DNA from 3 places in the Hahella sp. NBU794 genome. Region 1 is predicted to be linked to each of the others. Evidence: predicted binding sites of a transcription regulator. Region 1 holds the regulator's gene; each other region holds the start of a gene.
What was found. Region 1 encodes sigma-54, which starts transcription at its own class of promoters, with help from an activator protein. Its sites were predicted from a motif close to TGGCACNNNNNTTGCTNT; they were not measured.
Positions count from the first base shown of each region.

Region 2: a site for sigma-54 is predicted at 1,053-1,070, ahead of ACQYWX_RS00815 (RtcB family protein). Genes of this name have one in related genera too.
Region 3: a site for sigma-54 is predicted at 1,080-1,097, ahead of ytfE (iron-sulfur cluster repair protein YtfE). Genes of this name have one in related genera too.

Region 1 covers NZ_CP192738.1:1,430,366-1,432,635, forward strand. Annotated here, with positions in the region: gene hpf (ribosome hibernation-promoting factor, HPF/YfiA family) at 1-254, opposite strand, end outside; gene ACQYWX_RS06410 (RNA polymerase factor sigma-54) at 370-1,866, opposite strand; gene lptB (LPS export ABC transporter ATP-binding protein) at 1,989-2,270, opposite strand, start outside.
Region 2 covers NZ_CP192738.1:184,463-186,732, reverse strand. Annotated here, with positions in the region: gene rtcR (RNA repair transcriptional activator RtcR) at 1-958, shown strand, start outside; gene ACQYWX_RS00815 (RtcB family protein) at 1,161-2,270, shown strand, end outside.
Region 3 covers NZ_CP192738.1:639,649-641,918, reverse strand. Annotated here, with positions in the region: gene norR (nitric oxide reductase transcriptional regulator NorR) at 1-980, opposite strand, end outside; gene ytfE (iron-sulfur cluster repair protein YtfE) at 1,136-1,804, shown strand; gene ACQYWX_RS02870 (nitric-oxide reductase large subunit) at 1,797-2,270, shown strand, end outside.

The sequences.
Region 1 (2,270 bases):
ATCTGGCGGTCTAATTTGTCCACCAGTGCGTCAATTGACGCGTACATATCTTCGTGTTCAGCATTGGCATGCAGGTCAGCGCCGCTTATGTGCATGGTTGCTTCCGCAATCTGACGCTGTTTTTGAATGGAGAGCGTAACTTGGACATTACTGATACTGTCGAAGTGTCGTTCGAGCTTGTCGAACTTGTTGTTAACGTAGTCTTTCAGTGCTTCAGTTAACTCGACTTGATGTCCGGTGATGTTCATTTGCATACTTTGCTCCTAATGCCAATATACGGTGCATTATGAATTTTGCACTTCCATGAAAAATACTAGCACATCCAATTTGTGACTATTTGATTTAAGTCTTATGCCTGCATTCCTCCTTTTAAATTAACCGCTTACGTTCATTGGAAGGCGGAATGGAAAGCGCCTCCCGGTAATTTGCGATCGTGCGACGGGCGACGTTGATGCCCTGGTCGCCAAGCAGCGCAGCAATTTTGCTGTCGCTCAATGGTTTCTTCGGTGATTCCGCCGCGACTAACTTCTTGATAATAGCTCTAATAGCGGTCGAAGAACACTCGCCACCCGTGTCTGTGCTGACATGGCTGGAGAAAAAGTACTTCAGCTCAAATACGCCGCGAGGAGTGTGCATGTATTTCTGGGTGGTCACTCGGGAAATCGTCGACTCATGCATCTCCACCGCCTCCGCAATATCGTGCAGCACCAGTGGCTTCATCGCCTCTTCGCCGTACTCAAGGAATCCTTGCTGATGTTCGACGATTTGTGAAGCGACTTTCAACAGAGTTTCATTACGGCTTTGCAAGCTTTTGATAAACCAGCGTGCTTCCTGTAACTGGTCGCGTAAATAAGTGTTGTCTGAGCTGTTGTCCGCGCGTCTCACCAAACCTGCATAGCCAGGGTTGATGCGGATCTTGGGAGCGATTTCAGGGTTCAGCTCCACCAGCCAGCGGCCGTTGGCTTTTTTGACGATAACGTCAGGAACCACGTATTCGGTATTGCTTTCCTGAATGCCTTCGCCCGGCCTTGGGTTCAGACTTTGAATCAGTTTGAGAACTTCCCGCAGATCGTCTTCTTTCAGGCGGCTGCGGCGCATCAACTGGGCGTAGTCGCGGTTGCCAAGCAGATTGATATAGTGGCTGACCACCAGCTTGGCCTGACCGAGCCAGGGGGTGTCTTTAGGCAACTGATTCAGCTGGCTTAGCAGGCAATCCTGTAAGTTGCAGGTGGCGACTCCAGGAGGATCGAATTGCTGTACGCGTTTTAAAACGGCGCGTACTTCGTCCAGCTCAATTTCTTCTTCCCCCTCAGTTTGCAGTCCGCCATGAATTTCGTCTGGAGTGAGGGAGAGATAGCCGTCAGTATTGACTGCATCAATTATCGCAACAGCGATCATGCGGTCAATGTCGGACATGGGGGTAAGGTTTAGTTGCCAGAGAAGGTGGTCTTGCAGGGTTTCGCCTTTGCTATTGCGGGATTCGAAGTCGTATTCGTCATCTTCGCCGCCGCTGTAGCTGCTTGATCCGCTCTGGAAGACATCATCCCAGGCGGTATCGACGGGGAGGTCGTTCGGAATGGAATCGGACCAGTTGTCCTCTTCAGCGAATCCTCCTTCATCCATGCCCGACTCTTGCGTTCGCTCCTTGCTGGAGTTGTTAGCGAGCATGTCGCTGATCGTATCGTTCTGAACGTGGTTGGGAGATTCGTCTTCTTCAGACACTTCCAGCATGGGGTTGGACTCAAGCGCTTGTTGAATCTCCTGCTGTAAATCCAGTGTTGAAAGCTGCAAAAGTTTTATTGCTTGTTGCAGTTGCGGGGTCATGGTCAGCTGTTGACCCAGCTTTAACTGCAATGAAGTTTTCATAACCATCTGATGCTTACCACCGATTCAGGCACAGATCTTGTGAGTTTTTCATAGTTATTAGGTGCTTTAATCCTAAGCTCTTGAGCCTTGGGGTCCATCTTGGATGGAGGCCGCCGGTTAAACTAAAGTTTGAACTGGTCACCCAGATAGACCTCTCTAACCTTTGGGTTGGCAAGGATATCACTTGGGGCGCCGCTTGCGATAATAAATCCTTCACTGACAATATAGGCGCGTTCACAAATATCCAAGGTCTCGCGCACATTATGGTCTGTAATTAAAACGCCGATGCCGCGCTTTTTGAGATGCTCAATAATCTGCTTGATATCATTGACGGAAATAGGATCCACCCCGGCGAAAGGTTCATCCAATAAGACAAACTTTGGCTCCGTAGCCAGCGCACGAGC
Region 2 (2,270 bases), 1.2 Mb from region 1:
CGGCCCCACTGGGGCAGGCAAATCCCAGCTCGCCGGCAAGATTTTTGAGCTGAAGAAAATCCGCGGCTCCGTCAGAGGTGAATTTGTATCAGTCAACTGCGCCACGCTACGTGGCGACAGCGCTATGTCGGCGCTGTTCGGCCACAACAAGGGCGCTTTCACCGGTGCGCAGACCGCTCGCAAGGGCCTGCTCGCCAAAGCCGATCAGGGATTGCTGTTCCTGGATGAAATCGGCGAACTGGGCCTGGATGAACAGGCGATGTTGTTACACGCCATTGAAGAGAAGCGCTTCTACCCCGTCGGTTCCGACAATCCTGCGCACAGCGACTTCCAGCTTATTGCCGGCACCAATCGCGACCTGCAGAAGCAGGTTGACAATGGCAGCTTTCGGGAGGACCTGCTGGCCCGCATCAATCTGTGGAGTTATGAACTCCCCGGATTAAAAGACCGCCGCGAAGACATAGAGCCTAACCTGGAGTATGAGCTACAAAAAGCCGAGCAGCAGTTAGGTCATAAGGTCAGCTTCAATAAAGCCGCCCGGGCCAGATTTCTGCATTTCGCGCAACAACCGGATTCCTTATGGCAAGGTAATTTCCGCGACCTGAACGCCTGTGTACAGCGCATGGCCACACTCTCTGAAGGCGGCCGCATCAACGAAACGCTGGTGGATGAAGAGTGCGACCGTCTACGGCGATTCTGGCGACGCAGCAGCGCTCAGGAGTCTCTGCCGCCATTGGAAGACTACCTGTCCCCTGAACAGGTGGCGGAAATTGACGCCTTCGACCAATATCAGTTACGCAGTGTGATTGCGCTCTGCCGTGATAGCCGCTCCTTGTCGGAGGCGGGGCGCCAGCTCTTCAACCGTTCAAGATTGCGTAAAAGCTCCAGTAACGACTCTCATCGTCTACGGCAGTATCTGAGTAAGTTCGATCTGGAATTCGATAATCTAAAAACATAAATCTCTATCTAAATAGATATATTTATTCAACGACATATTTCGACAATATTCTATATATTCTTATTTTTCATATAGTTAAGTATATGAGAAAAGTTGGCCCAGCTTTTGTAATAGTAATGGTATCAAGATGAACCTGCTGCAAGGCGATTCATCCAAATACAGTTGCTCCGGGACAAGCGAGTCCCACCAAAAAGGTTTGAGAATGATGCAAAGCACAAAACCCCAAATGCCCTACGAAGTAACTAACGTAGAAAAAGGCGTTCCGATCAAAAGCTGGACCAACGGCGTTCCATTCGAACCGGAAGCGCGCAAGCAATTAAGAAACATTGCGTCCCTGCCGTTTATTCATAAGTGGGTGGCTGCGATGCCGGACGTGCACTTAGGTAAAGGCGCGACCATCGGCTCTGTTATTCCCACTTCCGGCGCCATTATTCCCGCTGCGGTGGGAGTGGATATCGGTTGTGGAATGATGGCGGTGAAGACCGACGTGCATGCAACCCAGTTGCCGGACTCTCTGGGAGCGCTGCGTAGCGCGATAGAAGCGGCGATACCCCATGGCCGTCAGCCAGGACGACGCGACCGGGGTTCCTGGCATGATATTCCAGAGGATGTAGGCGCTCGTTGGACTCATGAGTTGGCGGATCGTTTTAAAATCCTGTGCGAAAAGCACCCGGTTTTGAAAAACACCAACAACGTGAACCACCTGGGAACCCTGGGAACCGGTAACCACTTCATCGAGGTGTGTCTGGATGAGAACAACGACGTATGGATTATGCTGCACTCCGGTTCCCGCGGCGTTGGGAATCGTATCGGCGAGCATTTCATCAAGCTGGCGAAGAAAGAAATGGAGCGCTTCTTCGTAAACCTGCCGGATAAAGATCTGGCCTATCTGGCGGAGGGAACCGATTACTTCAACGACTATGTGCAAGCTGTTGGCTGGGCGCAGGATTTCGCGCGCATCAACCGTCAGGCGATGATGCAACGGGCGCTGAACGCCTTGGCGGTTACGTTGAACAAGCCGGTAATCGCCGAGCTGGAAGCGGTGAACTGTCACCATAACTATGTGCAGAAGGAAAACCACTACGGGAAAAACGTGTGGTTGACCCGAAAAGGCGCAGTAAGCGCACAGGAAGGCCAGCTGGGTATTATCCCAGGCAGCATGGGAGCCCGCTCCTACATCGTGCGCGGAAAAGGCAACGCGGAAAGCTTCTGTAGCTGTAGCCACGGCGCAGGAAGAGTGATGTCCCGCACCGAGGCGAAAAAGCGCGTATCCGTAGAAGAGCACGCTCGCGCCACAGCGCATGTGGAATGC
Region 3 (2,270 bases), 790 kb from region 1:
CGGTTGGTCGCGGCGATGACCCGCACATCCACCTGCCTGGGTTTGTCCTCACCCAGGCGTTGAATCTCGCCGTTCTGCAGCGTCCGCAACAACTTCGCCTGCACGCTGAGCGGCAGCTCTCCCACTTCATCCAGAAAGATCACTCCGCCTTGCGCCGCCTCAAAACGACCTGCGCGATCCGCCGAAGCCCCCGAAAAGGCGCCTTTGCTATGACCGAACAATTCACTCTCCACCAGCGATTCCGGCAGCGCCGCGCAATTCACGTGGATCAACGGCCGTTCCCGACGCGGCGAGCGACTGTGCAGCCGCCGCGCAAACAGCTCTTTACCCACCCCTGTTTCCCCCATCAGCAACACCGGTAGTTCTGAGTCCGCCACCACGTCCAGTTCCCGCAGCAGGTTTCGGATGCTGTCGCTGGAGCCAATGATCTCGCCTTCCTCCTGCGCTACGCCCCGCCGATCGCCATCCTGCCGCATCAGCGCCAGATTTCGGCGCTCCTGCTCCAGTCGGGTCACTCTTACCGACGCTTCGATGATCAGCGTAAAACGCGCCAGATCCTGCTGCGCCAGGGCGTCAAAAGTGCCTTCCTGCAACGCATCCAGGGTCACCGCTCCCCACAGGATGCCATCCACATAGAGGCTCACGCCCATACAGTCATGTACGGGCAAAGGCTCGCCGACACAGCTCTCCAGCAGACCGTCGTAAGGATCGGGCAAGCTCGAATCGCAGGGGAAACACACTGGCCGTCGACTGGCCAGAATCGCCGCAAGCCGGGGATGCTTTGCGATAATAAAACGGCGTCCCAGGGTTTCCACCACCAGCCCCTCCGCCGCCAGCGGCCGCAGACTGTCGCCATCAAGCCGTAATAGCGCCACCGCGCCGCAGTGGAAATATTCCCGCATGGCGTTCATTAAGCGCTGATAACGCACCGCATGGGGCAGCTCCGTCACCAGGTCCGCCAATAGACTGGCTTCAATCATGGTATTAATCACCTTAAAAGGGTTTTTATCACCCTATTCGATTTGGGTAAAAAACACCATATGTAATTTTTACTCTATAAATATCAATAACATAATCAATGGCACAAAGGTTGCGATGGCTATGGCGAGTTAATCACTATCAAAGGAAACCCGCCATGACCTTACTGGATCGCCCCGTCGGCTGGATCGCTCGCAACCTCCCCGGCTCCACCCGCCTCTTTCGTGAATACCAACTGGATTTTTGTTGCGGAGGCGCGAAGAAGTTACGTGATGCGCTGGCTGAAAAAGAAGTAGAGCCGGACCTTGTGCTGCAACGGCTCAACGCCCTGCAGGAAGAGCCTGCGGACACTTGGAGCCAGGCCGGCCGTCCTGAACTGATCGACCATATCCTCACCCGCTACCACGCCCGCCATCGCGAACAGCTTCCGGAGCTGATACACCTCGCTCGCCGCGTGGAGCATGTTCACGGGGAGCGAGAGGAATGTCCCAATGGACTCGCCCAGCACCTGACGGAAATGCTCCAGGAGTTGGAAAGCCACATGATGAAAGAGGAGAACATTCTATTTCCCATACTGCTGGCGGGAATGAGCGGCATGCAGGCGCAAGGCCCTATTTCCGTCATGCGCATGGAGCATGATCAGCACGGCGACGCACTAGCGCATCTGGAGGCGTTGACCAACAACATCACGCCACCCAAAGGCGCCTGCAACACTTGGCGCGCGCTATACACCGGCCTCGCCCAACTGCGTGACGACCTGATGCAGCACATCCATCTAGAAAACAACATATTGTTCGCCGACGCCGTGGAGAACGCCCATGTCTGACTATCGTAAACTCTGGTGGCTGCTCATCGCCGTACTGGGCGCCACCTTCTGCTTGCTTGGTTTCTTTGGCCGCGAGGTTTACCGGCAGGCGCCGCCGATTCCGGAGCGTTATGTCACCACTTCGGGCGAGACCATTTTTACCCAGGAAAATATTCTCGATGGGCAAACCGCCTGGCAGTCCGTAGGCGGCATGCAACTGGGTTCAATCTGGGGGCACGGCGCCTATCAGGCGCCGGACTGGACTGCAGACTGGCTGCACCGTGAACTGGTGCGCTGGCTTGAGCTGGCGGCGCAGGAGGTCTACGGCGCGGCTTACACGGACCTGGATGACGAACGGCAAAACATCCTGCGCCATCGCCTGAAAAACGAATACCGCACCAACACCTACAACACAGACAGTGGAGCGGCGACAGTGAGCCCTCGACGCGCTCAGGCCATGGCGGATATCTCAGATTACTACAGCCGC